DNA from 3 places in the Arthrobacter sp. Y3223065 genome. Region 2 is predicted to be linked to each of the others. Evidence: predicted binding sites of a transcription regulator. Region 2 holds the regulator's gene; each other region holds the start of a gene.

Region 1 (10,476 bases), on a different contig from region 2:
CGTATCCGCGGCGGTTGCCACCGGAGTCGGCCATATTGAACAGCGGCGGCGCGTCAGAGTCGATGCACGCCAAGCGCAGGATCCCCGGGGTCAAAGTGTTCACGGCGCTCACGGGATGGTCTCCCAGTACATCTCACGATCCCATTCGGTGATGGCTCCACAGTAGCGGGCCCACTCCTCCTGCTTCAGCTGCGTGTAGATCGCCACCAGGTCCTCGGGCAACGCTGAGGTCAGGTGAGTGTCCGACACGAACGCGTCGATGGCGTCACCCAGTGTGAGCGGCAGTTGCCCGCCGACCGGGCCGTCAGCACCGCCGTCGGGCATACCGGGATCAAGCTGCCGGTCCAGTCCGTCCTGCATGGCCGCAATCAGCAATGTGTGGGATAGGTAAGGGTTCACCGCGGCATCCGGCACGCGGTACTCCATCCGGCCATTCGAAGAGATGCGGATCAGGCAGCCGCGGCTGTCCAACCCCCAGTTGGCCAGGCTCGGGGCGAACTGGCCGGCATCCCAGAACCGCTTGTAGGAGTTTACGGTGGAGGCCATCACGGCCATCGACCCCGGCGCATGGGCCAGCATGCCCCCGATGGCGTACTTGGCGGTCTGTGAGACGTGCAGTTCCACCCGGCCGGCGTCCTCGGTGACGTTAGTGTCGCCGTCCCAAAGGCTCAGGTTGTGATGACATCCATTGCCCATCTGGCCGTTATATGGCTTGGGCATAAAGCTGGCGGTGACGCCGAATTCCCGGGCCACCTGCTTGCAGATCTGCCGGTAGGTCACCAACCGGTCTGCGGTGTTTTCCACGCGGTCGTACATCCAGTTCAGCTCAAGCTGGCCGTCGTCCTCGTAGTCGCCTTCAATCATGTCCAGGCCCATGGCCTTGGCGTAGGTGACCAACTGCTTGTAGATGGGGCGCATCCGCTCCAGGTTCTCCACCTGATAGGCGGGGCTGGTGCCGGGCTTCTTGACAACATCCAAGCCGGGTCCCTCCCACGTCATCTCCGGTTCGGTGCCGGAGCGCACCTCGAAGCCGGTGTGGGCGGTGAACGCTTCGTGTGAGCGGATCAGCAGCGACCGGGTGTCGATCGGCAGCAGGCGGCCACCTACGTCCGGCAGGTGCGGGGGCTCGTAGGCAGTACAAAAAATCCGGGCGACCGAGGTGTCCCAAGGCAGGACCACGAAAGTGTCCGGCTCCGGTAGTGCCCAGAACTCCCGGGCCTCGATGCCGCCGCCGATCAGGTTGCCGTGGCGGTCGTTCTGCAGGTCCGACAGCGCGGTGCGGTGGAAGCAGATGCCCTTCTCCAGGTTGCGGCGGAAGTGGTTGGCGGGAACCATCTTCGCCACCATGCGCGAGCCGATGGTAGGCAGCGCATAGTAAACGTATTCAACGCCGGCTTCTTCGATCTTGCGGCCAAGTTCGCGCACCGTTTCGGGGCGCAGGTTGCGCTCTTGGTGGCGGGCGAAGGCATCGCGGTCGCTCAATACCGGCAGCATATCGGTGGCGGCCGCATCGGGCCGTACGGGGGTTAGTGTCATCTCAGTCTTCCTTCGGTTTGAGGGCCGAGCCGTTCTTTTCAGACGGCGGCCAGCTGGGAGCTGGCGGGCAGCCCGGCCTCGGTCACGAGCTTTCGGTAATGCAACTGGCGGTCGGCAGGCAGTGCGGAGGTTACGGCGCCGATCAGCCGACCGCCGAGGTAGTAGGCAAGGGCGGCACCGTCGGAAGGCCGGGACGGGTCCCCTTCCAGGACCTCGATCCGGTCTGCGACGGCCGGGCTGCCCACGCCCTGAACTCGGATACCGAAAATGTCCGTCCAGAAGGAGGGCATCGGCGCGGCCGGTGCCGGGGTTTCGGTTCCGTTCAGTCCGCCGACCAGGGCCGGGGCTGCGATCTTGGCAGTGTCGGCAGGTGTGGCCCAGTGCTCAACGCGTCGTGGTCCGGTGCCGGCGCGGCGGTCCGGGTAGCGGGCCACATCGCCGACCGCGACCACATGCTCCGTCCCGAGCACGCGCAGGTGCGCGTCGCAGAGCACGCCGTCAGTCAGATCCAGGCCGTTGCCGGCCAACCACTCGACGTTCGGCTTTGAACCGACAGCCTCAATAACGGCATCGGCCGGCACCTCGCGTCCACCCGCCAGGCGGACCCCGGTGCATCGCTGCGGCCCGGCAGCGCCGTCGTCGTGCCAGGTGAATGAGGTGACGCGTTCACCTGAGATGCACTCGACACCGCGTTCGGTCAGGAAGTTGCGCATGCCGTCGCTCAGTTCGCGGCCGAGCGTGTGCTGCATGGGCCCGCTGCTCCCCTCGATCAACGTCACGCGACAGCCCAGCAGCGTCGCCGTGGCAGCTGCCTCACAGCCGATGAATCCTGCACCGACCACCACGATCCGGGCATCCGGCCGTAATTCCCGGTGCAGGCCCAGCGTGTCCTCCAAAGTGCGGATGACGTATCGGCCATGCAATGGCCCGGGAACCCTGACGCGCGCCGGCCGCAGCCCGGTTGCGACCACCAGTCCGTCGTAGCCCAACTGCTCGCCAGTAGCGAGGGTCAAGGTGCGGTGCGCAAGGTTTGCGCGAGTAACCGGTGCCCCGAGCTTCCAGTCGATGTCGGTGGCGGTGCGGCGCTGCCGCAGCGCCACCGACGCCAGAGCTTCTTGGATCGAGCCGGGAGACTTCAGCAGTTCCTTCGAGAGCGGCGGCCGGTTGTAGGGAGGATGGATTTCCCCGCCTATAACGAGGATCTCCTCCTCCCAGCCGGCCGACCGTAATTGTTCAGCGGCGCGCAAACCTCCCATCGAGGCTCCGGCGATGGCGATTCTGCGGGCCATGATCAGTCCTTGAGGAAGATCGCTTGGACAGGACAAACGTCGATGGCTTCCTCGACCTCGTCGAGGAGAGAGTCGTCGAACGCCGGCTCGTATTCGAGGACTCCGTCCGGGTTCATACGGAAGACTTCCGGCGCGGCGATGGCGCACTGGCCATGGTTGTCACACAAGCTGCGGTCGACATCAACGGTCTTCATGGTGGTCCTGCTTTCTGTTGTTGCTGTAGTGCTGGGTGGTGCTGTCTGCGGTTCAGGTGCGCTTGGCGAAGCCGATCGGAAGGCGTATGGGCCCGGTGTTGCCGGAATCGGGCAGCCACTCGTCTCCCCCGGCCAAGTACGGGGCAGCGATGCGGCTGGCCAGCAGCGGCAGGGCCTCGCTCATGTCCGCTCGTGCGACGAAGTGGCCCAGGCAGTGGTGCACACCGCCGCCGAAGCCGTAGTGCGGCGCGTGCTCGCCGAGCAGATCCATCTCCGGGTTGGGGAAGGCCTTCGGGTCAGTGCCGGAAGACTGGGTGAAAAGGTGCACCGTCGTGCCCTTTTCGATGAAGAGGTCCTGATAGGTGAAGTCCTCCACCGCTTCCCGGGTGACCCAGGTAACCGTCGGGTTAATCCGCATGACCTCTTCGACGGCCTTGGCACCCAGTTCCGGGCGCTCCGCTAGCAGCTCCCACTGCTCCGGGTTGCGGATGAAGGACTGCATCGCCAGCCCCAGCTGATTGCGGGTGGTGTCCATGCCGCCGAAAATCAGCAGCACCAAGGCGTTACGCAGCTCTTCGTCGCTGAGCCGGTCTCCGTCGCGGCTGGCCAGCACCAAACGGCTGACGAAGTCCTCGCCCGGGTTTGACTGGCGGTCCTTGATCAGCTCGTCGGCGTATTCGTAGAGCTCCGCGACTGCCGCCTCCACCTTGTCCAGGTCCCGCTTGAACGTCACGCCGAGGGCCAGTCCCACTGTGGAGGCCAGCCTGGCGATCGTCGGCCACTCACTTTCCGGAATGCCCAACAGGATGGTGAGTACGCGGGTGGCATAGGGCTCGGCGAAGTCGCGGATGAACTCACACTCACCCTTGTCGATAAATGCGTCGATCAACTCGTTGGCCAGGGCTTGGAACCGGGGCACCAGGTCCTTGATCAACCGGGGCGAGAATGCCGGGTTAAGCAGTCGGCGGATGCGGTGGTGGTCTTCGCCTTCCAGCACCAGCAGATTCTTGGTCCACCAGTCGTAGAACAAGCCGCCGTGGACCCCGTTGTGCGCTGGCCACTGGGCACTGCCCTGCTTCAGCTTGGGGCTCTTGAGCAGCTTGCTCACCTCGTCGTACCGCAGCACGGCGATGCCGTAATTGGTCCTCGCGTACCAACTGGTCTGGCGTGCGTTGCGCAGCTCTTCGGACTGCATAGCGAACGACGGATCCGAAATGTTCAGGTACGGAATGTCAACAGTGGGCGTACTCATGGGTGGAACCTTTTCCTCATCTTGCTATCGGTGAATTGCTGGGCTGGAAGGCTCGGACTGTAGTGCTAGGCGGACAGGGACGCGGACGGTATGGCATCTCCTGCGGGTGCGTCGCCCTTCAGATAGGGCTTCTTCCACGTCATGTAGATCAGGCCGATAACCACGACCCCGACGGCGGAGATCAGCACAATGTGGTTGGCGAACCAGCCCGCTTCCGGAGTCCGCGGCCAAGCCATGTTGACCATGCCCAGCACGCCCCACACGAGAGCTGCGATGTTGACCGGAATGCTCCAGACCCCGAGCCGGAATGCCCCCTTGGGCTTCCAACCCTTCAGGTGGGCCCGCAACGAGGCCAGGACGACCATCTGGAAGCCCATGTACATGCCCATCGCGGCGAAAGAGATGATGGTGACCAGGGCGTCTTCGGAGACCTTGGACCCAACCACGATGATCGCCGGGACCAAGCCGGCCAGCAGCAGGGCGTAGGGCGGCACATGACGGGTTTCGCTGAACTTACTGAGCAGTTTGCTGCCCGGCAGGATCCCGTCGCGGGCCATCGAGTAGGCCAGCCGAGAGGACGCCGCCTGCAGGCTCAGTGCACAGGAGACAAAGGAGATCAGCACGACGGCGAGCACCACCTTGAACCCAAACGGTCCGAAGGCACCCAACAGGGCGCTGCCGATGGGGTCGGAATTCTCCCCGGAGATCACGGCGCCGAAGTCGGGCACGGCCAAAATCAGCGACAGGCACACGAACATCGCAGCGAAACCGCCAATGTAGATGGTCATCCGCATGGCCTTGGGGATCCGGCGCCCCGGGTTCGGAACCTCTTCGGCCACGTCGCCGCAGGCTTCGAAACCGTAGTACTGGTAGATGCCGATCAAGCCGGCAGCGGCAAAGGCGATGAAGTAGTTGCTGCCTTCACCCGCCCCGAAGCTCTGGAACAGCACGCTGAGGTCGTGCTCGCGGGCGGTGACCAGCAGCCAGACGCCGACGATGAGAGCCCCGCCGAGTTCCGCCAGCAAACCCAGCATGGCGACCTTGCTCAACACCTTGGTGCCGCCGAGGTTCAATACGGTAGCCAGGGCAATGACCGCCAGCGCCGAGATGATCACCGAGTCGACAGTGCTTTCCATCCCCAGCAACAGGCTGAGGAAGGGTCCGGCACCGTAGGAAACGCCGGCAATGGTGGCCAGCAAAGCGCAGAGGTAGACCCACCCGTTCATCCAGCCCCACTTGCGCCCCCACAGACGGCGGGACCACGGATAGACGCCGCCGGCCACGGGGTAATTGGAAACCACTTCCCCAAAAACCGTGGCAACCAGCAGTTGGCCGATCCCAACAATCACCAGGGACCAGAACATCGGCGGTCCGGCCATTCCCAACGATGCCGCGAACAGTGAGTAAATACCCACCACAGGGGACAGGTAGGTGAACCCAAGGGAGACGTTCCCCCAGAACGTCATTTCGCGCTTGAATTGCTTTTCGTACGAGTAGCCAAGGCTGGCAAGGTGCTCTGCGTCTTCATCGACGTCCGGACCTCCAGCGGGTCTCGTCATTTCGGCTGACATTGCGCTCCTTCAAAACGAATGGTCAGTGCGGTGAACGGGCCGTAAGAGCTGCCGCCCCGCGGTGATCGACGTCACAGTGAGGGCGATCACAAAAACCCTACAAATGAATGATTTGTTTGGCAAGCACTTCAGCGAAATCGACGCCGCACCCAGCGCCGGCCCACGCAGAGAAAGCGCGCTTCCTTGGGCAATCACCCATATCAGCACGGCAAAATCTGCTCTAGAAGAGCCTCAAAGCAATACATTCGGCCGCAGCATGTATCCCGAGCTTGACGACACGGCCGACAACCGGGAGGCGGTAGTGCGGAGACCGATGTGTCCGACGTAACATCTAAAAACATATGGCTTTAACGTTTATTCATCAGAGATCGTGAGTACATGGTGCCCCAGCCTGCCGCCGATGCCGAGACTGCCCAGCCATCCGCCCGGCCCCGAATTCTTGTCAGTTGCTCCCTCAGCGGACCTAAGAACGACCAATGGTTGACCGAATCGTTGACCGACTACGCCCGAAACGTCGGTCACGAGCTGAACATGCAGGAGGCAGACTTCCTGCTCCTCGACGTCGGGGCTCCTGTTTCGCAGGAGATGGACGCGGCAGCCAGTCTCGACGGGTTCGATGGCCTGCTGGTTCTAGGAGGCGGGGATATTCACCCCTCCCTCTACGGACAGCAGCCGGCGGCAGCACCCGGATATGGGGTGGATGCACGCGTCGACGAGGTTGAGATTGCGCTGGTTCGAAGCGCGGCTGCTTCGGGCCGGCCGGTGATGGGAATTTGCCGCGGCCTGCAGGTCATCAACGTCGCCTTCGGCGGGAGTTTGATTCAGGATTTGGGCCCGGATTCCATTCATCAGGTTCACACGGAAGCGCCAGGCATGATCGACCATGACGTCAAGGTCAAGCCGGATACCCTGCTCGCCACGGCATTGGGCGCGGAAAGCCTACGGGTCCGCTCCGGCCATCATCAGGCAGTTCAGGATCTCGGCGCCGGGATGCTCGCCGCCGCGGAGGCCCCGGACGGGGTAATTGAAGCCATCGAACACCAGGAACACTGGATCCTGGGAGTCCAGTGGCACCCCGAAGACCCCGGGACCACCTCGGGGCAGTTCGCCGCGCTGATTCGCCTTTTCACAGACCAGTGCCGGACGGGTCTGCCGACGGTGCCGTAGACCACCCGGATGGAACAGGTACAGTGCCGGTCCTCCCAGCCAAACAAACGCCCGCCGGATCGCCTCGTGCAGGGTGTTCAATGGGGCGATCGGCAGGCGCAGCGTCCGCCGGATTTCCGGCTCGGATCCTTGAAGGGCAACCCGGATGTCCAGGTCTTTCTCCGATGTGGGCATGGCATTGTTGCTGCCGGACTTAGGCTTGATGTCCCCTTCCGGCACGCGCGTCGCGGCTTTAGGTCCCAGTCCCGCCAGTCCCGTAGATGAACTCTTCGGCGTGGGCCACGGCCTTCTTGAACGAGTCGTTGCGCAAGGCCGCCTGTTCCGGGCCGCCGTTGACGCTCTCCGTGTAGTTCGTGAAGCCCGGCCGCAGCGCCCAGATGCCACCGCCCGGCGGCAGGTAGAACACGGCGAAAGACCGGTGTTCGCCGTCGTCGTCCTCCCACACCGGAACGACGGCGGCGGCGGCGCCGGTATCGACGTTGATCCACTGCGCACGCGGGCGCGGCTGGCCTTCTTCGAACACGCTCGGGTCCAAGAACGGCGCGGTCCCCGGCCCCCAGCGCTCCTCGAACCGTTCATGGAAAACGGGAAACAGGTGATGGTCGTACCGGCGCCAACTGGAAACAGGCATTGATCCTCGCTTCATCGAAAGGGAAATAGCAGCCACTCAGGCCACACGGTATCCTCGGGCTCCGGTCGTGGGAAGCCGAGGTAGACCGGATCCGCCACCTGCATGGCCGGGCGCACTCCGGGCGCAGGGCGCGGACGCGTCCTGGGCGTCGCGGGTCGTCCCGGCGAAGCCGCCTGCCCGCCGCCGGACGAAGCCGCCGTTTGGTCGCCGCGTCCGCCGCCGGGCGAAGCCGCCGCCGCTTGGCCGCGCCTGCTGCCCACCCGGCGTCCGCGGTCGTAATCTGCCCGGCGGCCCACGTCACCCAGGACGGAGTAAGCCTGCAGGATGGCACCCATCGCCAAGCCGTCGGCGCGCGACCGCGGCGCATCGCCGTCGTGGTTCAGATCCGGGTGGTGCGCGCGCAGCAAGGACCGATAGGCGCGCCTGATGTCAGCGTCGCTGGCATCGGGCGACACGCCCAGGATGGCGTAGAAGTCGGCGTCGCCCATGCTGGCCTCCTCCCTCCTGCTGCCGAAAGCGTGCGCCGCTCATGGCCAGCCGGTGGCTCCGCCCGCGCCCGGGCGTCACCACCGGCTGCGATCCCACAGGTCAGGCGTCGATCATCTGCTTGGTGTCTCCGCCTTTGATCTCGATCTTGCGCGGCTTGGCCTGCTCGCGGATGGGGATCCGGAGGGCCAGCACGCCGGCCTCGTAGTTCGCCGTGACCTTGTCCGTATCCAGCGTGTCGCCCAGGATCAGCTGGCGGCTAAACGTGCCGCTGGGCCGTTCGGCGGCAACGACTTCCTTGCCGTCCTCGATCTTGGACTTGCGCTCCGCAGCGACCGTGAGGACATTGCGTTCCACGTCCAGGTCGATGGTGGACGGATCGACGCCGGGCAGGTCGAGTTCGACGACGAACTCCTCGCCCTCGCGCCACGCATCCATCGGCATCGCCACCGGGCGTGCCTGGTTTCCGAAGACCTGCTGGGTCAGGCGGTCCAGCTCACGGAAGGGATCAGTTCTCATCAACATGGCAGCCTCCTTCAGTTCTTCACCTTGGCGCTCACCTAATCTGTGTCTGAGCGCATAGATATTATGACTCTGCGCTACTATGTTTGCAAGTCGGTTTTTGGAGGAATCTTGGCAAGCGAGAAGAAGCGGCCGCGGACGGACAAGGGCGTCTACGGCATCTCCGTGGTCTCCGACATCGTGGGCGTGGGCGAGCAGACCCTGCGCTTGTACGAACGCCGCGGCCTGCTGGAACCCGAGCGCACGGCGGGCGGCACGCGGCGGTACAGCCAGGACGACGTCGACCGCCTCCGCCGTATCGGCGAACTCGTGGACGACGGCGTGAACCTGGCCGGCGTCGGCAAGGTCCTGGAGCTTGAAGAGGACAACGCTTCGCTGCACCGGCAGCTTCAGGCGGCCAGGGAACGTGCGGCCGGACAAGAGCAGCACGAGGAGCCGGAGGAAACCACGCGGCCGGCCTGAACGCCTCCCTTCCGCCGGGCACCCGGAGTATGGTCGACACCGGAGCCCTACTTAGGAGCCGAACAAAGGACCACGCTCATGGGACTGCGAAGCGCGCTGTTCGCCGCTCAGTATGATGCCGCCATTCGCCGCGAACCGGCGGAGCTCGCGTCCCACCGCACCGCCTTGCTGTCCGGGTTGAGCGGGATTGTGTACGAAGTCGGCGCCGGCACCGGCGCGAATCTGCCGTACTTCCCGCCGGGGTGCTCCGTGACGTTGGTCGAGCCGGACCCGAACATGCGCAAGCGACTGGAGTCCAGGGTGCGGTCCCACTCCGCAACGGTGCGCGTGGTGGATGCGGTAGCCGAGGACTTGCCGGCCGAGGACGCCAGTGTGGACGCCGTGGTCTTCACCCTGGTGCTGTGCAGCGTCCCCGACCAGGCGGCGGCCCTGGCCGAAACCAAGCGCGTGCTCAAGCCCGACGGCAAGCTTCTCTTTTTAGAGCACGTCCGCGGCCCAGGCGCGCACGGCAAAGTGCAGGACCTGCTGCGGCCCGTGTGGTCGTTCGCTGCGCAGGGCTGCGAGCCCAACCGGAATACCGATGCGGCGATTTCTGCCGCCGGATTCAGCGTGGCGATGCAAGATGAGTTCGCCGTCGGCCCGGCATGGCTCCCAATAAATCCGATGGTAGCGGGCACGGCAACGCCCGGAGCCAACCGCTAGGCCGTCTCCGGGCGCCATGCGGCTCGGCGGCTGTAGGCGGAAGCGTTTGTTACCCGAAGCCGCCCAGCTTGTCCTTCATGCCGCCCAGCTTCTCGCCCAACCCTCCGGGGAGCTTGCCGAGGAGCGCGTCAACGTCAATGCCCAGCTTGGACAACAGCCCGGCGTCGCGCTCGGTGTCCACCTTCTCCGGCAGCTCGGCATCTGCCGCAACTGCTTGGTCCTCGTTTCCCTTCTGCTTGAGGAAATCGATGATCTGCTGCTTGTCGACCTGCATGGGTTTTCCCTTCGCTAGCGTGTCAGCGTACTGTCCACTGTCCTCGTGCCCGGCGCATGTGGCAAGGACCCGAGACGACCGCAAACGGCAGATGGCATACTGTTTGGACTCCACAGCGCCGTGGAAACCCCGTGGACAGGAACGCATGACATGGCTGGGCATTTCGAAGTGATCAAGGCATCCGACGGCGGCTACCGGGTCAGAATGCTGGACGGTAAGGGAAATCTCATGGCCGAATCGGTGACTTATCCGTCCCTCCAGGAGGCCAAGGACGGCATCGAGCTTGCACGGGAAATTGCAGGCACCGGCCGTGTAATCGACCGGACGGACGACACAGCAGATACCTAGCCGGGGCAGCTGACTGCTTCGTTGCTCACCGTGCCACCGCCC
Region 2 (10,476 bases):
CCCTCCGGGCCGGCTTCCGCTTCCGTCGTCCGCCTGGCCGCGGGCGAGCGGCGCGGCCCGCGGGCGCCATCGCCGCGGCCGCCACCGCCATGTCCGGTACCGCCGCGGCGGGACTCGTCCCAGCGGCTGTATGCCGTCACAATGTCGCTGACCAGCCGGTGGCGGACCACGTCCGTGGCGTCCAGCTGGGAGAAGCGGACATCCTCCACCCCGTCGAGTATTTCGCTGACGATCTTCAGGCCCGAGCTGGTGCCGCCGGGCAGGTCAATCTGCGTCACGTCGCCGGTCACCACCATCTTGGAACCGAAGCCCAGCCGGGTGAGGAACATCTTCATCTGTTCGGGAGTGGTGTTCTGCGCCTCGTCCAAGATGATGAACGCATCGTTGAGCGTGCGCCCGCGCATGTAGGCCAGTGGCGCCACCTCAATGGTGCCCGCGGCCATCAGGCGCGGAATCGACTCCGGGTCCATCATGTCGTGCAGGGCGTCGTAGAGCGGGCGCAGGTACGGGTCGATCTTGTCGCTGAGCGTGCCCGGCAGGAAGCCCAGCCGCTCCCCCGCCTCGACGGCGGGACGGGTCAGGATGATGCGGTTGACCTCTTTGTGCTGCAGGGCCTGGACCGCCTTGGCCATCGCCAGGTAGGTCTTGCCGGTGCCCGCCGGGCCGATGCCGAACACCACGGTGTGGTTGTCGATGGCTTCGACGTAGTTCTTCTGGTTCAGGGTTTTCGGCCTGATGTTGCGGCCGCGCGAGGAGAGGATGTTCAGCGTCAGGACCTCGGCCGGCCGCTGCGCCGACTGTTCGCCGAGCATGCGCAGCAACTGGGCGACCACCTGCGCGGTGATCCTCGTGTCCTTCGCAGCCAGGGCGCGGATCTCTTCCACCACATTGAGCGTGAGCTGCACCGCGTCGGCGGGGCCGGAGATGGAAAGTTCGTTGCCGCGTACATGCAGGTCCACATCGCTGAACTCCGACTCGATGACCCGCAGCACCTCGTCGTGGGCACCGAGCGCCCTGACCATGTGTTCCGACGAATCGAAATGGACGGAACGGCTGCTTGATCCCAGCGGATCGACATCCAGGCGTGATTGGGACATAGTCCGGCCGATGTGGCCTTTCATCGCTCCTTCGGTGGGCGCTTGCTAGCGGTAAGCCGGAACGGATCCGGTGCTGACGGTACAAGTCCATGCTACGGCACGAGCCGCCGCGCAGTCCTCTGCGGGGACGAAAAACGCCTTGGTATCGATCCTGCATCAATCGTGCATCAGTCCGGTTGAGCGCTGGTTAAAGCAGCCATCAGCCCCCCCACCGTGTGCCAAGCTAGTGGGGCAGGAAGGGCGGCAGCCGCCCGTTCCCGCCCCACCTCCGCCCAGTCATTCCGCACGCCAGAAGGGATCGAAAGCATCTCCAGCAACCAGCTCCGGCAGCCTGCAGGCCCGGTCCCAACCCGCCGCTTCGGTGCGTGGTTGGCCCTGGTCACTGCCTCGTCGCTGGTGCTGCTCGGATGCTCGCCGCAGGCCGCCGGCGGTGGCGGCGGCGGACAGACCTCCATGCCCAATCCCACCGACCCCGCTTCGGCCAGCAGCCCCCTGGTTTCCAGCGTGCCGGTCGAGACCCTGCGCTCCTCGGAGCTCTCCCCCATCTATTGGCTGGGCACCAACGCCGAGAACGTGTTCCTGTACCGCGAGTACCGCCAGGCGGAAAACCTGGGTGACCCCATTACGACGGCGGTGGCCGCGCTGACGCGGCTGCAGCCCCTCGATCCGGACTACTTCAATCCGCTCAGCCCGGCGGGCAAGGTGGGCGCTTCCATCACCAACGGTTCGGTCATCACGCTGGACATCTCCTCGGACGCCTTCAGCCGCCGCGTGGATGCCGGCATCGCCGAACGGGCCGTGCAGCAACTGGTCTACACCGCCACGGCCGCGGCGGCCAACGCCGGGCTGAGCACGTCGGACAATCCGCTGGAAGTGGTCATCCTCGTGGACGGGCACCACGGGTATAAAGCCTTTGGCCATGTGCCGCTGGGCGAGCCCATGGCCCGGAACAGCAGCCTGGCGGCCCCGGTGTGGATCATCGATCCGGCCGAAGGTGCCACCTCCGCCGGACGCGTGGAGGTGTTCGGCCGCGGCGTCGCGTTCGAATCGGAGCTGAGCTGGCAGATCTACCGCATTGCCGACTCCGCGGACACGTCCGAAGGCGAACTGGTCAAGGACGGCACGGCGCGCGTTGATGCAGACGCCGGCCAGATCGGCGAGTTCAGGTTCAGCCAAAAGCTGGATCCGGGCACCTACCGGCTGTACGTGTTCCAGAAGGACCAGGGTGGGCGGACCGAAGAACGGCAGAATGTGGACAGCAAGGTCTTCACCGTCACCTAGGCAGTTCTGCCCGCCCGGTCAGCGCCAGCGGCCCAGCAACTCGCTGAGCAAGGTCAGGGCCGCGGGTCCGGCCGTGGAGGAACGCAGGACGTGCGGACCCAGCCGAACGGCCACCGCCCCGGCGTCTAGCATCGCGTCCACTTCGGCCCGGCTCATCCCGCCTTCCGGACCCACAATCATCAGCACGCGCGCCGCGCCGCCGGTACGCCCTTCGGGTGAGGCACCGCCGTCGTCGTTTCCGCCGCGCTCCCCGGGGGATGGGCCCGCACGCAACCCGGCGCCCTCCAGGGCGTCGGCCACGCTGCGCTCGGCGTCCTCATGCAGCAGCAGCGACAGCCGGCTGTCCCGGATCAGGGCACACAGCCCGGCCCGTTCCACCAGCTGCTCCACCTCCGGAACACGCGCCCGCCGCGACTGCTTGGCGGCCGCCCGGACCGCCAGCTGCCATTTCGCCGCGCCCTTGGCCGCCTTGTCCGCCTTCCAGCGCACGATGCTGCGTTCGGCCTGCCACGGCACCACGGCATCGACGCCCAGTTCGGTGGCTGCCTCGATGGCAAGTTCGTCGCGGTTCCCCTTGGCCAGGGCCTGCACCAGCACCAACTCCGGGTCGGGCCTGGGCTCGTGCAGGACCTGCAGTGCCCGGACGGTGAGCTGGCCGGAGGTGCCGGCAACGGCCTCGCCGACCAGCCGGCGGCCCCGCCCGTCGGCCAGATCGACGGCTTCGCCGGGCTCGATCCGCTTGACCGTGACGGCGTGCCGCGCCTCGTCGCCGCCCAGGGTGAAGCTGTCGCCCGGGGCGACGGCGTCGAGCTCGCCGGGAGCGGTGAAGAACAGGTGGCTGGTCACGCCTAAAGGTTACCGAGCCGGTCCCGCAGGCGGGCGAAGACGCCCGTGCCGGAGGACGCCAGCTTGCCCTCGGTGTATTCCTCGCCGCGGGCCCGGGCCAGCCGGCGCAGCAGGTCCTCCTGCTCCGCATCCAGCTTGCTGGGGGTCTCCACATGCACGTGCACCTGTAGGTCGCCGCGACCGTAGCCGCGCAGGTGCGTCACGCCCAGGCCGCGCAGGGTGAGGGTCTCGCCCGCCTGCGTGCCGGGCTTGATGCTGATTTCCTGTTCACCGTCGAAGGTGTCCAGGGTGAGGTCGGTGCCCAGCGCGGCAGCGGTCATCGGCACCGAGAGAGTGACGTGCAGGTCGTCGCCCTCGCGGAGGAAATTCTTGTCCGGATTCACCCGGATTTCCACATACAGGTCACCCTGCGGGCCGCCCGCCGGGCCGGCTTCGCCCTGGCCGGCCAGCTGGATCCGCGTTCCGGTCCCGACACCCGCCGGGAGCTTGATGGTCAGCGAACGGCGGCTGCGGACGCGGCCCTCGCCGTTGCACTCGTTGCAGGGATCGGGAATGATCGTGCCGAAGCCCTGGCAGCTGCCGCACGCGGCAGTGGTCATGACCTGGCCCAGGATGGACCGCACCGCACGCTGGACCTGGCCGGAGCCGCCGCAGATGTCGCACGTGCGCGGGCTGGTACCGGGGCGGCAGCAGCTGCCGTCGCAGGTGGGGCAGACGACGGCGGTGTCCACCTCGATCTTCTTGTTGACCCCGAAGACCGCGTCCTTGAGGTCGATCCGCACGTTGATCAGGGCGTCCTGGCCCCGGCGGGTCCGGGAGGCCGGGCCGGCGCCGCCTGCTCCGGCGCCGCCGAAGAAGCTTTCGAAGATGTCCTGGAAGGCGAAGCCGGACCCGGAGAAGCCGCCGCCGAAGCCGTTGTCGGTGCCGTTCTCGTTGCCGGTGGTGTCGTAGATGCGCCGCTTCTGCGGGTCCGACAGCACCTCGTAGGCGTGGCTGACCTGCTTGAACTGTTCGGCTGCCTCCGGGCCGGGGTTCACGTCCGGGTGCAGTTTGCGGGCCAGTTTGCGGTAGGCCTTCTTGATTTCCTCGGTCGAGGCGTCTTGGCTGACACCGAGGGCGTCGTAGTGGTTACTCACCTTAGTAGTACTTCACTTCCTGGGGATCGGTTCACCGGCGACGACGGCCGGTGCGGACACTGCGCGGCGTGTGGCTAGCCGGCGAGGATCCGTGACAAATAACGTGCGACGGCGCGCACTGCGGCCATGGTGGTGGGATAGTCCATCCGGGTGGGGCCGAGGATGCCGACCTTCGCCGTCGCGCCCGGGCCGTACCCGGTGGCCACCACGGAGGTTTCGGCCAGCGAACCGTAGGGGTTTTCACTGCCGATGCTCACCGACATGCCTCGGGCGTCCTGGTGCAGCTCGGAGAGCAACTGCAGCAGCACCACCTGTTCTTCGAGGGCCTCGAGGATGGGGCCGATGCTCAGCTGGAAGTCGACGGTGGAACGGGCCAGGTTGGCCGTGCCGGCCATCAGGATCCGCTCCTCGTTCGTGGCCGCGGCAAGCTGTGCAAGCTGCGATGCCAAGGCCTCGGCCGTGCCCGCGGGCGCGGTCTCCGCCGGCACCGGGAAGGTCTTCAGCAAACCCGGCACTGCCGCCAGCGGTTTCCCGGACAGCGCGGACAGGAACGCGGCGCGCAGCGTGGCCAGCGCATCCTCGGTGACGTCCGCGGGAAGCGCCGCGACATGCTGTTCCACTTTGCCGTTGTCCGCGATCAGCACCGCCAGGACCCTGCGCGGACCCAGCAAGATGAACTCGATGTGCCGCACCCTGGCGGCACCCAGCTGCGGATACTGGATCACGGCCACCTGATTGGTCAGCTGGGACAGCAAACGCACGGTGCGTTCCATGACATCGTCGAGGTCGTCGGCGCCGTCCAGCAGTTTCTGGATGGCGCGGCGCTCGGGGGCAGAGAGCGGCTTGACGTCCGAAATCCGGTCCACGAACAGGCGGTAGCCCTTGTCCGTGGGAATCCGGCCGGCACTGGTGTGCGGGGCAACGATCAACCCGTCTTCTTCCAGCGCCGCCATGTCGTTGCGGATGGTGGCTGACGACACGCCCAGGCTGTGCCGGTCGACCAGTGCCTTGGAGCCCACCGGCTCGCGCGAGTGCACATAGTCTTCGACAATGGCGCGGAGCACTTCCAGCCTCCGGACCTCGCTCACTGCACTCCTCCTGTCTCCAACTCGTCTGCGGACAGACTGTTAGCACTCAACACGTCCAAGTGCTAAGTCTAATACGTCGCCGCCGTTGTTAGCATTGTCGGGCGGCCGTGCCGTGAGGACGCCAACCAGCAGAGGACTTAAAGCTTATGAGCAGCTACGGCTGGGGCCCCCAGGATCTCACCGCCCCCAAGGCCCGGGCACTGCGCGAAATCGGCGCCGAACCGGGCCTGGTGCTGGAGGACGCACAGAGCGGCTGGGTCGGCGCCGTCGTCCGGGTGGAAAAGTCCGGCGGCGTGCATCTGGTTTCGCTGGAAGACCGCCGGGGCAAAGTCCGCTCCTTCCCGCTGGGCTTCGGCTTCCTGTTCGAGGGCGAGCCGGTGAAGGTGGTGCCGGCGGCGCCCGCCGCGAAGGCTCCCGTCCGGCAACGGACGGCATCCGGTTCGGTCAAGGTCGAGGGACAGCGGGCCAGGGTGGCGCGGGCCAGCCGGATCTGGGTCGAAGGCAAGCATGACGCGGAGCTCGTGGAGAAGGTCTGGGGAGACGACCTCCGGGTGGAGGGCATCGTGGTCGAGCCCCTGCACGGCGTCGACGATCTGGCGGCGGCAGTGGCGGACTTCTCCCCCGGGCCGCAGCGCAGGCTCGGCATCCTGGTGGACCACTTGGTTCCCCATTCCAAGGAGTGGCGGATTGCCGAGGCCGCCATGGCCGTGCCCGCGGCCTCGGGCAACGTACTGATTGTGGGCCACCCCTATGTCGATGTCTGGCAGGCGATCAAACCCTCCGTCATCGGACGGATCCAGTGGCCGGTGGTGCCGCGCGGCACCGATTGGAAGACCGGCATCCTCGCCGGTCTCGGCTGGCCGCACCGGACCCAGATCGACATCGCCGACGGCTGGAAGAGGCTGCTGGGCAGTGTCAACACCTATGCCGACCTGGAGCCCAGCCTCCTGGGCCGGGTGGAAGAAGTCATCGATTTCCTGACGGTTTGAGCCTGTTCCGACCGGCGCCGGCGCCCGCGGAATGCACCGGATGGCGGGGTGGAACGGCTAGGCTAGGAACAGAAGTGAGCCATCAGCAGATTTTCCGAAGGTAGGTCCAGTGTCCGATAACTCTGCTCGTAAGCAGCAGCCGGAGCGCAAGTCCGCTCCGCGCCAGCAGTACCAGAGCGCGTCGGCGTCCGCTTTGCCCCTGACCCCTTCGGAGGACCGGCAATGGGCCACCATGGCGCACTTCGGCGGCATCCTGGGCTGCTTCCCGTCGCTGGCGATCTACCTGATCTTCAAGGACCGGGGACCGTTTACCGCCCAGGAGTCCAAGGAGGCCCTGAACTTCACCGTTCCGCCCACGGTGGTGGCCATCATTGCGAACCTGCTGATCGTCATCCCGGCGGTCAGCGGACTCTTTGCCGTCATCGCGGCCGCCATCTGGGTCTTCCTGACGGTCAATTCCGTCATTGCCGGCGTCAAGTGCAACCGCGGCGTTCCGTACCGGTACGCCTACAACCTGCGCCTGTTCCGGTAGCGCTGCTGTTCCGGTAGCGCAGCTGTTCCGGTAGCGCAGCCGCCTCCTAGCCTGCCTGCCGGGAGAACCGCTGGCGGGCGGTGTTCATCCCCGCCGCGATCGGCACGTGGGCGGTCGCCGCCGCCAGACCGAAGCGCGGCATGTCGCTGTAGATAGTCTCCCGGCCCCCCGGCACCGTCTCGTAGGTTTCGTGCCAGACGCCGACGTCCCCGCTGCCGGCCGATTCGCGCATGAATCGCCGCCAGGGTTCCAGGTGCGGCGCCGAGCGGTCGGACGCGAACCGCTGCAAGTGTTCCGGGCTCTTCCAGTAGCTGACCAGGATCGTGGTGCGCCCGAACCATTGGTGGAAGCCAAGCAGCCCGGCTTCCGGTGATGCCGCCAGGTGCGCCAGCATCACCGGCATCGCCGACGCGGTGCGTGCCACCTTGCCGATCTTCCACCAGCGGTTGGCGCGCATCCCGATGAGGAAGACCGTGACCCGCTCGCTGCCCGGATCGGCTGTGAACCGTCCTGTGTGTACGTGTTCCGACATGAGCCGATTCCTTTCGTAACAGTGTTACAGAACAGTGTTATGCAATACTGGGGTTATGGCAAGACCCATAGTCCACGATGATTCGCTGCGCCGCAGGCTCCTCGACACCGCCGCGACCCTGATAGCCCACGACGGCGCGGCCGCGGTGTCGCTCCGGGCGATCGCGGCGGCGGCCGGGACGTCGACGACGGCGGTGTACTCGCTCTTCGGCGGGAAGGCAGAATTGCTGACCGCCATTCTCGACGACGGCTTTGCCTCCTTTGCGGCCGCCCAGCAGCGGGCCGCTCCCGATGGACTGGAAGCGCTGGGCAGGGCCTATCGGACGTGGGCCCTGGAGCATCCGGTCCTGTACGGCCTCATGTTCGGCGGTTCATTGGCCAGCCAGGTGCCGTGCCGGCCAACGCCCGGCGCGGCGGAACCAGCGATCGCGCCGCTGTTCGCCGCCGTTGCCGCCGCCCTTCCCGGGGCATTGGACGACGACGTCGCGTCCATGGTGGGCGTGGTGTGGGGCCAGGTCCACGGGCTCGTCTCGCTGGAGCTGGCGGGCGCGCCGGCGGCGGGGTGGAGCTGGGACTCAGCCTACGAGGCGGCCCTCCACCGGGTGGGCCGGTCGCTGGAGGCCGGCGCGGTCAGTCCTCGAGCAACCGCCGCACCACGGCGTCGGCCAGCAGCCGGCCCTTGAGGGTGAGCCGGATGGTGCCGGCGAACGCCGCGCCAGGGTCCACCAGGGCATCGGCGATCAGTCCGGCCACGGCCTTCCGGCCGTTCGGCCCCAAATCCCCGGTGTGCAGCCCGTCGATGATGCGGGTCTGCAGCATCACGTGTTCCAGCTGACGGGTGCCGGTGTCCAGCGTTTCGCGGCCGGCTGCCGGCGAGACCCCCGTGGCCAGGCGCTGGGCGTACGCCGCGGGGTGCTTCGCGTTCCACCAGCGGACGCCACCCATGTGCGAATGAGCGCCGGGGCCGGCTCCCCACCAGTCGTCCCCGCGCCAGTAGGCCAGGTTGTGCCGGCAGCGGTCCCCGGGAGTGCGGGCCCAGTTGCTGACCTCGTACCATCCGAAGCCTGCGGCGCCGAGGCGCGCGTCGGCGATCTCATACTTCGCGGCGTGGTCGTCGTCGTCGATGCCGGGTACTTCGCCGCGGCGGATCTGGGCGGCAAGTTTGGTGCCTTCCTCGACGATCAGGGCGTACGCGGAGATATGGTCCGGCGTGCAGCTGATCGCGGAGTCGAGGCTGGCTTCCCAGTCCGCGATGGATTCGCCGGGCGTGCCGTAGATCAGGTCAAGGCTGACGTTCAGCCCGGCGTCGCGTGCCCACTGCACCGCCTGCGGCACCCGTTCCGGGTCGTGCGTGCGGTCGAGCACCTTCAGCACATGCGGCACGGCCGACTGCATGCCGAAGGACACCCGGGTGAAACCGGCGTCGGCCAGGATCTGCAGCGACTGCGGCGTGACCGAGTCCGGGTTGGCTTCGGTGGTGACTTCGGCGCCCGGCTCCAGACCCCACAGGCCCGTCGCCTGGCCCAGCATCGACGCCAGGTCCGCCGCCGGCAACAGGGTGGGCGTGCCGCCCCCAAAGAACACAGTGGACAGCGGCCGTTCCGGCACGCCGGAACCGCGCAGTACCCGCGCGGCCAGCTCCAGCTCCGCGTTCACCGTGCCCGAGTACTCATCCTGCGACGCCCCCGAACCCAGTTCCTTGGCGGTATAGGTGTTGAAATCGCAGTAGCCGCAGCGCACCCGGCAGAACGGAATGTGCACATACAGGCAGAACGCGCGGTCTTCCGCACCTTCCGCCGCCTGGGCGGGCAGCAGGCCGTCGGCCGGCGCCGGGTCCCCCACGGGCAGGACGCTAGGCACTGAGGCGGGCCTCCGCCGTCGTTGTTGTTACATGCACAGCCGAACTACTTCTTTGCCTTGTCCTTGGAGTCATCCGACGACAGCGCGGCGATGAAGGCCTCCTGTGGGACTTCCACGCGGCCGACCATCTTCATCCGCTTCTTGCCTTCCTTCTGCTTCTCCAGCAGCTTGCGCTTGCGGGAGATGTCGCCGCCGTAGCACTTGGCGAGCACGTCCTTGCGGATGGCGCGGATGTTTTCGCGCGCGATGATGCGGGATCCGATGGCGGCCTGGATGGGCACTTCGAACTGCTGGCGCGGGATGAGTTCGCGCAGCTTGGAGGTCATCATCACGCCGTAGCTGTAGGCCTTCTCGCGGTGCGTGATGGCGCTGAACGCGTCGACCTGTTCGCCCTGCAGGAGGATGTCCACCTTGACCAGGTCGGCCGCCTGCTCGCCGTCGGCCTTCCAGTCCAGCGAGGCGTAGCCGCGGGTGCGTGACTTGAGGTTGTCGAAGAAGTCGAAGACGATCTCGGCCAGCGGCAGCCGGTAGCGCAGTTCCACCCGGTCCTCGGAGAGGTAGTCCATCCCCTTCATCTCCCCGCGGCGGGACTGGCAGAGCTCCATGATGGTGCCGACGAACTCGTTGGGCGCGAGGATGGTGGCGGAAACCATCGGCTCGCGGACCTCGGAAACCTTGCCGTCCGGGTATTCGCTCGGGTTGGTTACCGTCGCGACGCTCTTGTCCTCCAGCGTGACTTCGTAGACCACGTTCGGCGCCGTGGAGATCAGGTCCAGCCCGAACTCGGCCTCGAGCCGCTCGCGGGTGATTTCCAGGTGCAGCAGGCCCAGGAAGCCGACGCGGAAGCCGAAGCCGAGGGCCGCGGACGTCTCCGGCTCGTAGATCAGTGCCGCGTCGTTGAGCTTGAGTTTGTCCAGTGCGTCGCGCAGCACCGGATAGTCCGTGCCGTCGATCGGGTAGAGCCCGGAGAAGACCATGGGCTTGGGGTCTGCGTAGCCGCCCAGGGACTCGGCCGCCGGCTTGGCCAGGTTGGTAACGGTGTCGCCCACCTTGGACTGGCGCACGTCCTTCACCCCGGTGATCAGGTAGCCGACCTCGCCGACGCCCAGGCCGTTG
Region 3 (10,476 bases), on a different contig from region 2:
GGGCCCGGCCGGCCGTTGTTGTGCGGGAATCGGCCGAAGCCCACCAGGTCCCGCACGGTCAGGCGGACGGTCAGCTGGTTGTCCTGGCGGAGGATCGCCATCTTGCGGGCCAGTTCCTTGCCCGGGGTGCTGCCGACGTCGAGCCCGTCGATGGTCACCGCCCCGGCGTCCATGGGCAGCAGCCGGGAGACCATGGACAGCAGCGTGGACTTGCCGGCGCCGTTGGGGCCGATGATCGAGGTGATGCCGCCGTCCTTGATGTAGCAGCTGACGTCGTCCACCACGGTCTGCGTGCCGTAGGTCTTGGAGACTCCGGAGACGTGGATCATTTGATGGAGCCTTTCAGCAGCAGGGCGATGAACAGGAGGCCGCCCGCGAATTCAATGACGATGCTCAGCGCAGTATCGAAGCTGAACACCTGCTCGAGGACCAGCTGGCCGCCGACCAGGGCGATGGCGCCCAACAGCACGGCGATGGGCAGCACGTACACGTGCCGGAAGTGCGAGCACAGCAGGTAGGCAAGGCTGGCCACCAGCAGGCCGAAGAACGTGATCGGGCCGACCAGCGCGGTGGAAACGGCCACCAGGATGGCGCACAGCATCAGTACGGTGGTGACGGCGCGCCGGTGGTCCACGCCCAGGTTCAGCGCCGTGTCCCGGCCCAACGCCAGCACGTCCAGTTGCCGGCGCATCCGCCAAACCGGGACGCTGGCCGCGGCAACGGCCACCGCGGATGCGGCCAGCAGCACGCCGTCCACGTTGTTGAAGCTGGCGAAGAACAGGTCCTGCAGGATGATGAATTCGCTCGGGTCGATCAGCCGCTGCAGCAGCGAGGAAATGCCGCGGAACATTGTCCCGAACACGATGCCCACCAGCAGCATCAGGTGCAGGCTCTTGCCGCCGCCGGTGAACAGCCAGCGGTAGAGCAAAAAGGAAAAGCCCACCATCAGCATCACTTCGATCACGAAGCGCACCGGCGCGCCCAGGCTCAGCAGCGCCTGCCCGCCGATGGCGAAGGTCAGTCCGGTCTGGATCAGCATGTAGAGGGCATCGAAGCCCATGATCGACGGGGTCAGGATCCGGTTGGCGGTCACCGTCTGGAACAACACGGTGGACACGCCCACGGCGTACGCCACCAGCAGCATCGAACCGACCTTGATGGCCCGCCGGGGCAGGACGTAGCCGAGGTTGCCGCGCAGGTCGATGGCCATGAACACGGCCACGAGGACGGCCGCCAGGAGGCCCAGCAGGATGATCCAGGTCCGCGGCCGGACCGTGGTGAGGGTGCGGCGCTTGTGCTGCGTCAGCGCGGCGGGAAGTACCGAATCAGCCATTCTTGCGGGTCCTCAGCAGCAGGTACAGGAAGATGGCGCTGCCCACGGCGGAGACGATGACGCCCACCGGGATCTCGTAGGGGTAGCGGATGGTGCGGCCGATGATGTCGCACAGCAGCACGAAGCCGGCGCCGAAGACTGCCACCCAGGGAACTGCGCGGCGGGCGCTGTCGCCGAACGCCAGCGATACCAGGTTGGGCACCACGAGTCCCAGGAACGGAATGGCGCCGATGTTGACTACCACCACGGCGCTGATCAGCGAGACGATGACCAGCCCCAGCGTCAGGACCCGGCCGTAGTGCAGGCCCAGATTGGTGGAGAATTCCTGGCCCATGCCGGCCATCGTGAACCGGTCCGCGCACAGGTAGCCGATCACCGCGAGCACCGCGACAATCCAGAGGAGTTCGTAGCGGCCGCGCAGCACGCCGGAGAAGTCGCCGATCATCCAGCTGTTCAGCGTCTGGAGCAGGTCGTAGCGGTAGGCAAAGAACGTGGTCACCGCGGCGATGACGCCGCCCAGCATGATGCCCACCAGCGGCACAATGAGCGTGTTGCGCAGCGGGATCCGGCGCAGCACCAGCAGGAACAGGCCGGTCCCGGCGGCCGCGAACACGGTCGCCACGGACATCTTGGCCAGCAGGGTGGCGCCGGGGACCGCCACCGTGACCACCAGGATGCCCAGCGAGGCCGACTCCACGGTGCCCACGGTGGAGGGCTCCACGAATTTGTTCCGCGCCATCAGTTGCATGATCAGCCCGGCAATGCCCAGCGCCGCGCCGGCCAGGATGACAGACAGGGTGCGCGGCAGCCGGCTGATCCAGAAGATGTCCCAGGCCGTCTGGTCCCCGGCCAGCAAGGCGGGCAGTGACACATCGCTGACGCCCACAAACATGCTGGCAATGGCCAGGATGACGACGGCGGTGCCCGCCCAAGCGAGCTGGGAACCGGATCCGCGGGCGCGGGAGCGTCCCGCCGCGGCTGTAACCGCCGGGGCCGGACTGGAAATCGTGGAGGAAGCCATGGATCGGGCCACCGCGCAGGCCGCCGGCGGGTCGCCGGCGGCCGTACGGGTGCTACTTCGTGATGGCTGCCTGGACGGCACTGATCATGGCGTCCGTATTATTCAGGCCGTAGCCCACCAGGTACCAGGACGCTGAATCCAGATAGGTGATGCTGTCGTTCTTGGCGGCGCTGGTGCCGTTGACCAGTTCGTTGTCCAGGACGGCCGCAGCGGCCTCCCCGGATTCGCCGACGGCCGCGTCGCGGTCGATCACGAACAGGTGGTCCGGGTTGGCCTCGGCGACGAATTCATGCGAGATGGCCTCGCCGTGCGGGCCCTCGGACTTTACGTCAGCGGCGGTCTGCACGCCCAGGACATCGTGCACGATGCCGAACCGGGATCCTGCCCCGTAGGCCGTCATCTCGCCGCCACTCGTCATCAGCACCAGGCCGGTGCCGGCGTCGGCGGCTGCGGCCTTGGTGTCCTCGATCTTCGTGTCGATGGCTGCCAGCTTTTCTTCGACTTCGGCTTCCTTGCCGAAGATCTCGCCCAGGGTCGCGGAGACTTCCTTGAAGCTCTCGATCGGAGCGGCGGTGTCAACGCTCAGGTCGATGGTCGGGGCGATTTTGCTCAGTTCCCCGTAGGCCTCGGCGGTGCGGCCCGAGATGATGATCAGATCGGGTGCGCCTTCGCTGATCGCCTCGAAGTCGGGTTCCTTCATGGAGCCGATCTTGGTGTAGTCGTCCCCGGCGTACTGTGCCAGTGACTCGGGGAACACTGCTGCCTCCGGGACGCCGTCGACCTCGACGCCCAGGGCGGTGAGGCTGTCCAACACCCCGAGATCGAAGGTGTAGACGGTCTCCGGGTTCACCGGCACGTCGGTGGTACCGGAGGCGTGCTCTACGCTGATCGTCTCGGCACCGGTACCTGCTGCGGCATCGGTCTGCTGGCCGCAGGCGCTCAGGGCGAGCATGGAAACGGCTGCGGTCATGGCCACCAGGCCGGACTTCAGGGGCTTTTTCACTGACTCTCCATCGTTCGTCAACGCCGGCCCGGGCGGGGTTCGGCATTAGGCAACATAAACGTTTGCTATTTGCGCGCAGCTTGAAGCTACCGGGTTAGGTTAGCCTTACGCAACTTGGCCGCCGGTCGACGGTGTCGATTTGCGTCACACAGGGGTGGCCGCGGAAGTCGGCCGGCGCCCGCCGTTGGCACTCGCCTTGACCGAGTGCTAATCCTTCTCATAGAGTCGCAGTTAGCACTCGCCCCGTGTGGGTGCTAATACAAGGAACCGCCTGCCGGCACCGCGACGACGGCAGACATCTCCTTGGCCAACCTATTCGTAGCGCATGAAAAGGAGAGAGCCGAGTGTCGGTCTCCATTAAGCCTCTTGAGGATCGTATTGTTGTCCAGCCGCTCGAAGCAGAGCAGACCACGGCCTCCGGCCTGGTCATTCCGGACACCGCCAAGGAAAAGCCGCAGGAAGGCAAAGTTGTCGCGATCGGCCCCGGCCGCGTCGATGACAATGGCAACCGGGTTCCCGTTGACGTAGCCGAGGGTGACGTCGTCATCTACTCGAAGTACGGCGGAACCGAGGTCAAGGTCGGCGGGGAAGAGTACCTGGTGCTCTCCGCCCGCGACGTGCTGGCCATCGTCACCAAGTAAGGCCCATCAGCTGAGTCCGGCGGCTCGGGCGCGCGCAGTCGACGCCCGCAGCCGGAATCACGGACAACCGAAATGCCCCGGCTGCCTCCTATAGCAGCGCAGCCGGGGCATTTTGCGTGAAAGGAACAAATTCATGGCAAAGCAGTTGGAGTTCAACGACGCTGCCCGCAGGGCGCTGGAAGCCGGCGTCGACAAGCTCGCCAATACCGTCCGGGTCACCCTCGGTCCGCGTGGCCGCAACGTGGTCCTGGACAAGAAGTGGGGCGCCCCCACCATCACCAACGACGGCGTGACCATCGCCCGCGAGGTGGAACTCGACGATCCGTACGAGAACCTCGGCGCGCAGTTGGCCAAGGAAGTCGCCACCAAGACCAACGATGTTGCCGGTGACGGCACCACCACCGCTACCGTCCTGGCCCAGGCCCTGGTGAAGGAAGGCCTCCGTAACGTGGCCGCCGGCGCCGCCCCCGGCGCACTCAAGCACGGCATCGAGGTAGCGGTCGAGGCCGTTGCCGCCCGCCTGCTGGAGAATGCCCGCGAGGTCGAAGGCAAGGTCGCCGAGGTCGCCACCATCTCCGCCCAGAGCCCCGAGGTCGGCAAGCTGCTGGCCGAAGCGTTCGACAAGGTGGGCAAGGACGGCGTCATCACCATCGAAGAGGGCTCCAGCATGGAGACCGAGCTGGTGCTCACTGAGGGCATGCAGTTCGACAAGGGCCTGCTGTCGCAGTACTTCGTCACCGACCAGGAGCGCCAGGAGGCAGTCCTCGAGGACGCGCTGATCCTGATCTCCCAGGGCAAGATCTCCACGGTGCAGGAGTTCCTGCCGCTGCTGGAAAAGGTGCTGCAGGCCAACAAGCCGCTGTTCATCATCGCCGAAGACATCGACGGCGAAGCCCTCTCCACCCTGGTGGTCAACAAGATCCGCGGCACCCTCAACGTTGCCGCCGTGAAGGCACCGGGCTTTGGCGACCGCCGCAAGGCCATGCTGCAGGACATCGCGGTGCTCACCGGCGCCCAGGTCGTGTCCGCGGACCTCGGCCTGAAGCTGGACCAGGTTGGGCTCGAGGTGCTGGGTACGGCACGCCGCATCACCGTCACCAAGGACAACACCACCATTGTGGACGGCGCCGGTTCCGAGGCCGACGTGGCCGACCGCGTGGCCCAGTTGCAGGCAGAGGTGCTGCGCACCGATTCCGATTGGGACCGCGAGAAGCTCCAGGAGCGCCTGGCCAAGCTGTCCGGCGGCATCGGCGTGATCAAGGTCGGCGCTGCCACCGAGGTCGAAATGAAGGAGAAGAAGCACCGGATCGAGGACGCCGTGTCCTCCACCCGCGCTGCCCTGGAAGAAGGCATCGTGGCCGGTGGCGGCACCGCCCTGGTGCACGCAGCCCAGGCTCTGGACACCGACCCGAACGTGCTGGCGCTCGAGGGCGACGCAGCCACCGCCGTCGGATTGGTCCGCCGTGCGCTGGCCCAGCCGCTGCGCTGGATCGCCGAAAATGCCGGCCACGAGGGCATGGTCGTGGTCTCCAAGGTGGGCGCCCTTGAGGTCAATAACGGCTTCAACGCCGCCACCGGCGAATACGAGGACCTCGTCGCCGCCGGCATCATCGACCCGGTGAAGGTGACCCGTTCGGCGTTGCGCAACGCCGCCTCGATCGCGGCACTGGTGCTGACCACCGAGACCCTGGTCGTCGAGAAGCCGGCCGAAGAGGACGAGCACAACCACCAGCACTAGCGCACGCCGCCAGCTGCTGGTCGGGCCTCGCCCGTACGGAGGGGATCCTGCCCGCGCAGGGTCCCCTCCGTCGTCGTGGGGCTCCCCTGCGGCGGGCGCGGCGTTAGCTCCGCCACATCGGTGGCCGCGGGAAATAGTGGGCGGGGCGGAATCGTTTTAGGATGTAACCAACCCCGGAAACCGATTCTCGCTGTCGGTGACTGGCGGCCGCCACCGGTATCGTTCGAAAGGCCCTGCAGTGTCCGAAGAATTCAATCCGTTCGCTTTCGAGGGTCTGACCTACGACGACGTGCTCCTGCTGCCCGGCCCGACGGATGTGATTCCGTCCGAAGCCGACACCAGCTCCCGGCTGACCCGCCGCATCACGGTCCAGACTCCGCTCCTCTCCGCCGCCATGGATACCGTCACCGAATCGCGGATGGCGATCGCCATGGCGCGCCAGGGCGGCCTGGGCGTCATCCACCGCAACCTGTCCATCCAGGACCAGGCCGAGCACGTGGACCGGGTCAAGCGCAGCGAGTCCGGCATGATCACCAACCCGGTGACCATCGCCCCGGATGCCACGCTGGCCGAGCTGGACGAGCTTTGCTACAACTACCGCGTGTCCGGACTGCCCGTGGTGGACTCCGAGGGCAAGCTCGTGGGTATCTGCACCAACCGCGACACCCGTTTCGTGCCCCGCGCCGACTATCCCACCACCAAGGTGCATGAGGTGATGACCTCCATGCCGCTGATCACGGGCAAGGTGGGCATCAGCCGCCCGGAAGTCATTGATCTGCTGGGCAAGAACCGGATCGAGAAACTCCCGCTGGTGGACGACGCCGGCATGCTGCAGGGTTTGATCACCGTCAAGGACTTCGACAAGGCGGAGCAGTACCCGCTGGCCACCAAGGACGACGACGGCCGCCTGCGCGTGGGCGCGGCGGTCGGCTTCTTCGGCGACGGCTACGAGCGCTCCATGACCATGATCGAGGCCGGCGTGGACGTGCTGGTGGTGGATACCGCCAACGGCCACAGCCAGGGCGTGCTGGACATGATCGCCCGGCTGAAGAAGGACCCGGCCGCGGCCCATGTGGACGTGATCGGCGGCCAGGCCGCCACCCGGGAGGGCGCGCAGGCACTGGTCGACGCCGGCGCCGACGCCATTAAGGTGGGCGTGGGCCCGGGCTCCATCTGCACCACCCGCGTGGTCGCCGGTGTGGGCGTCCCGCAGATCACCGCGATCTACGAGTCTGCCAAGGCTGCCATTCCGGCGGGAATTCCCGTGATTGCCGACGGCGGCCTGCAGCACTCCGGGGACATCGGCAAGGCCCTGGTCGCCGGCGCGGACACCGTGATGCTCGGTTCGCTGCTGGCGGGCGCCGCAGAGTCCCCGGGCGACCTGGTGTTCGTCAACGGCAAGCAGTTTAAGGCCTACCGCGGCATGGGCTCGCTGGGAGCCATGCAGACCCGCGGCAAGAACACCTCCTACTCGAAGGACCGCTACTTCCAGGCCGACGTGCCGGACGACGAGAAGCTGATCCCCGAGGGCATCGAAGGCCAGGTGCCGTACCGCGGCCCGCTCTCCGCCGTCGCGCACCAACTGGTGGGCGGCCTGCGCCAGACCATGTTCTACACCGGTGCCCGCAGCGTCGCCGAACTGAAGGCCAAGGGCAAGTTCGTGCGGATCACGGCGGCGGGACTGAAGGAGTCCCACCCGCACGACATCATGATGACCGTGGAGGCACCGAACTACAAGCGGTAGTCCCGCAGTCTTCGGCGGCGCCGTTCCCCACAACAGGGGGAGCGGCGCCCCTCGCGTTAACCGGCGGCAGGACTTTCGCCGGCGGGCGCGCCCACGGGCCGCGACCAGCCGCGCGTATGGACGGGACAGCGCATCGGTGCGTGGGCACGGGTGTGCAAGCGGCCACCGACCGCGACGCGGGTGAGCCAACGGAGCCGACGTCGGAAGATCAGAAGCACGATGATCACGAGGGCCGCGGTGTCAGGCCAGCGCGGCGCCGGCCAGTTATCCGGCGCGGGCGGATACGCCCCGCCGGACAATCCGGCGGCCCGCTCGAAGTGGTTGCGTGAGGAGGGGAACAGCGCACCGTCGATGATGTATGCCGCCGGAAATGCGAACGGGCCGGCGAGCAAGTTACCTACGGCCCACTGGTCAACATGCCGCGACTCGTGGATCGCGAGGTCCTCCTCCTCGGCCCGGGTCTGGGAGATGTTCGGGCCGTAGCGGACATACTGGCCTTCATCGGCTATGCCATATCCGTTGACGCTCAGCGCGCCCGCTGGGTCTACCGGTGGCATCCATGCAACGAACACGTCGCCGAGCATTGTTCCGCCACCGCTGGTTCGCGGCGGGGGCCAGAACATGACCAACAGCGACGGTCCTGAGCACGCTTCCATGTCAAGGCTGCGCCCGGTCAGGACCCCGACGCCGCTGATAGGGGCGACCAGGAAATTGCGGGTGATGCGCCACGGGGTTGGTGGTGAAATCTGCAGACGCGGCTCGGGCTTGATCTGTCCGTCGGCAGTGATATGGCTGTGGCAAACGATTGGCGGGGAGAGCGCCTCCTGGAAGCGGGCTCCAGCTCCCGCGACCAGGAGCGCCGCCACCACAAAGAGGGCGATATCGCGCACCCGCTGGTGGGCAGCGCAAACGGTACACGATGCGGCTCTCCGCAACCGGCGCGAACGACGCGAGGGCATGGACCAGACCAGCCCGGCGATGCCAAAACACAGGGTGGCCGCCAAGCCACTCGCGAACGGTCGCATGCGCTCACCGGACCGCCGGAATCTTCCTCCCATGACTGACCACTTCCCGCTCCGGCTACCTGCGGCCGGCCAGCGGCAACCGTAAAGAGAGCGGGCCTACGGTGCGCTTGCCTGCCGTGCGGCAGGTAGAGCGTACCGCCTGCGCTGGGACGACGCCAGCAGTCAAAAGAGGAGTGCTTGCCGTCGACACGGGAGGGTCCGCCCTGTCCGCTGGGCGCCGGCGAAAGTCCTGTCCCTGCCCGTTCCCCGGTGAAGCGTTCCAGCGGTGGGATAACCTAGAGCCGTGACTTACGAGATTGAAATTGGCCGTGGCAAGCGTGGGCGCCGAGCCTACTCCCTCGATGACGTGGCGATCGTCCCCTCGCGCCGGACGCGCGATCCGAAGGACGTCTCGGTCAGCTGGCAGATCGACGCGTACACGTTCGACGCCCCGGTCATCGCCGCGCCGATGGACTCGGTCATGTCGCCGGCCACCGCCATCGCGCTGGGCAAGCTGGGCGGCCTGGGCGTGCTCAATCTCGAGGGCCTGTGGACCCGCTATGAGGATCCGCTGCCGGTGCTGGACGAGATTGCCGCGCTGGGCACGGAGAACTTCAGCCCGGCCGCGACCAAGCGGATGCAGGAGCTCTACTCCGCCCCCGTGCAGCCGGAATTGATCACCTCCCGGCTGGCCGAGATCCGGGAAGCCGGGGTGACAGTGGCCGGCTCGCTGACGCCGCAGCGCACCCAGGAGTTCTACAAGACCGTGGTGGCCGCCGGCGTGGACATCTTCGTGATCCGCGGCACCACCGTCTCCGCCGAACACGTCTCCAAGACGCAGGAACCGCTGAACCTGAAGCAGTTCATCTACGAGCTGGACACGCCCGTGATCGTCGGCGGCGCCGCCGGCTACACCCCGGCGCTGCACCTGATGCGCACCGGTGCCGCCGGCGTGCTGGTGGGCTTCGGCGGGGGAGCGACGACGACCACCCGCCGGGCGCTGGGCATCCACGCCCCGATGGCGTCGGCGATCTCCGATGTGGCGGCCGCGCGCCGGGACTACATGGACGAATCCGGCGGCCGCTACGTGCATGTGATTGCCGACGGCGGCGTGGGCTTCAGCGGCGACATCGTCAAGGCCATCGCCATGGGTGCCGACGCCGTGATGCTCGGTTCCGCGCTGGCCCGGGCGGAGGAAGCGCCGGGCCGCGGCTGGCACTGGGGCCAGGAGGCCCACCACGACGAACTGCCCCGGGGCGACCGCGTGAACGTGGGCACCGTTGGGCCGCTGGAGCGGGTGCTCCACGGCCCGTCCAACCACACCGACGGAACCTCCAACCTGGTCGGTGCGCTGCGCCGGTCGATGGCGACCACCGGGTACTCGGACCTGAAAGAGTTCCAGCGTTGCGAAGTGGTGCTGGCACCGATCCAGGCCGGCGACTGACTTGACCACGCTGGGAGGCTGATAGGCGATGACCACCGGAGCCCTGAGTCCCGAGAGCCGCGAGCAGGCGCTGGCCGCCCTGCGCGCCACACAGGAGCGCGGGGCCGAGCTGGACGTGCTGATCGTCGGCGGCGGGGTGGTGGGTGCCGGGGCCGCCCTGGACGCGGTGACCCGCGGGCTCGACGTGGGCATCGTGGAAGCCCGGGACTGGGCCTCGGGCACGTCCTCGCGCTCTTCCAAGCTGATCCACGGCGGGCTGCGGTACCTGGAGATGCTGGACTTCGCTTTGGTCCGCGAGGCGCTGCAGGAACGGGGGCTGCTGCTGGAGCGCATTGCGCCGCACCTGGTGCGGCCGGTGCCGTTCCTGTACCCGCTGACCAAGCGGTACGTGGAGCGGCCCTACGTCGGCGCGGGCGTGGCCTTGTACGACGCCCTGGCCATCGCCTCGGGCCGCGGGCGCGGCGTCCCCTTCCACAAGCACCTGTCCCGGCGCGGGACCCTCCGGGCGGCACCCAGCCTGAAGAAGGACGCCATGGTGGGGTCCATCC

Evidence for each region. The regulator HrcA, encoded in region 2, represses chaperone genes, less so after heat shock. The targets are predictions, from matches to a motif close to TTNGCACTCGNNNNNNNCGAGTGCNAA.
Region 1: a site for HrcA is predicted at 8,676-8,702, ahead of AC5RUK_RS16070 (Hsp20/alpha crystallin family protein). Genes of this name have one in related genera too.
Region 3: a site for HrcA is predicted at 3,542-3,568, ahead of groES (co-chaperone GroES). Genes of this name have one in related genera too.

What each region holds. Positions count from the first base shown of each region.
Region 1 is NZ_JBNHGC010000006.1:216,945-227,420, forward strand. It holds gene AC5RUK_RS16020 (substrate-binding periplasmic protein) at 1-103, opposite strand, end outside; gene AC5RUK_RS16025 (glutamine synthetase family protein) at 109-1,536, opposite strand; gene AC5RUK_RS16030 (NAD(P)/FAD-dependent oxidoreductase) at 1,575-2,825, opposite strand; gene AC5RUK_RS16035 (ferredoxin) at 2,828-3,019, opposite strand; gene AC5RUK_RS16040 (cytochrome P450) at 3,072-4,271, opposite strand; gene AC5RUK_RS16045 (APC family permease) at 4,337-5,842, opposite strand; gene AC5RUK_RS16050 (hypothetical protein) at 5,946-6,170, shown strand; gene AC5RUK_RS16055 (gamma-glutamyl-gamma-aminobutyrate hydrolase family protein) at 6,221-7,009, shown strand; gene AC5RUK_RS16060 (hypothetical protein) at 7,242-7,640, opposite strand; gene AC5RUK_RS16065 (J domain-containing protein) at 7,652-8,128, opposite strand; gene AC5RUK_RS16070 (Hsp20/alpha crystallin family protein) at 8,229-8,651, opposite strand; gene AC5RUK_RS16075 (MerR family transcriptional regulator) at 8,760-9,110, shown strand; gene AC5RUK_RS16080 (class I SAM-dependent methyltransferase) at 9,189-9,812, shown strand; gene AC5RUK_RS16085 (hypothetical protein) at 9,862-10,086, opposite strand; gene AC5RUK_RS16090 (YegP family protein) at 10,237-10,434, shown strand; gene AC5RUK_RS16095 (DEAD/DEAH box helicase) at 10,460-10,476, opposite strand, start outside.
Region 2 is NZ_JBNHGC010000001.1:616,415-626,890, reverse strand. It holds gene AC5RUK_RS02820 (PhoH family protein) at 1-1,097, opposite strand, end outside; gene AC5RUK_RS02815 (GerMN domain-containing protein) at 1,467-2,378, shown strand; gene AC5RUK_RS02810 (16S rRNA (uracil(1498)-N(3))-methyltransferase) at 2,397-3,224, opposite strand; gene dnaJ (molecular chaperone DnaJ) at 3,227-4,360, opposite strand; gene hrcA (heat-inducible transcriptional repressor HrcA) at 4,435-5,448, opposite strand; gene AC5RUK_RS02795 (DUF3097 family protein) at 5,595-6,437, shown strand; gene AC5RUK_RS02790 (DUF4870 domain-containing protein) at 6,547-6,969, shown strand; gene AC5RUK_RS02785 (DUF4188 domain-containing protein) at 7,016-7,501, opposite strand; gene AC5RUK_RS02780 (TetR-like C-terminal domain-containing protein) at 7,557-8,183, shown strand; gene hemW (radical SAM family heme chaperone HemW) at 8,131-9,360, opposite strand; gene lepA (translation elongation factor 4) at 9,405-10,476, opposite strand, start outside.
Region 3 is NZ_JBNHGC010000002.1:514,132-524,607, forward strand. It holds gene AC5RUK_RS07420 (iron ABC transporter ATP-binding protein) at 1-329, opposite strand, end outside; gene AC5RUK_RS07425 (iron chelate uptake ABC transporter family permease subunit) at 326-1,333, opposite strand; gene AC5RUK_RS07430 (ABC transporter permease) at 1,326-2,354, opposite strand; gene AC5RUK_RS07435 (siderophore ABC transporter substrate-binding protein) at 2,407-3,357, opposite strand; gene groES (co-chaperone GroES) at 3,702-3,998, shown strand; gene groL (chaperonin GroEL) at 4,132-5,736, shown strand; gene guaB (IMP dehydrogenase) at 5,975-7,480, shown strand; gene AC5RUK_RS07455 (hypothetical protein) at 7,537-8,370, opposite strand; gene AC5RUK_RS07460 (GuaB3 family IMP dehydrogenase-related protein) at 8,789-9,928, shown strand; gene AC5RUK_RS07465 (glycerol-3-phosphate dehydrogenase/oxidase) at 9,957-10,476, shown strand, end outside.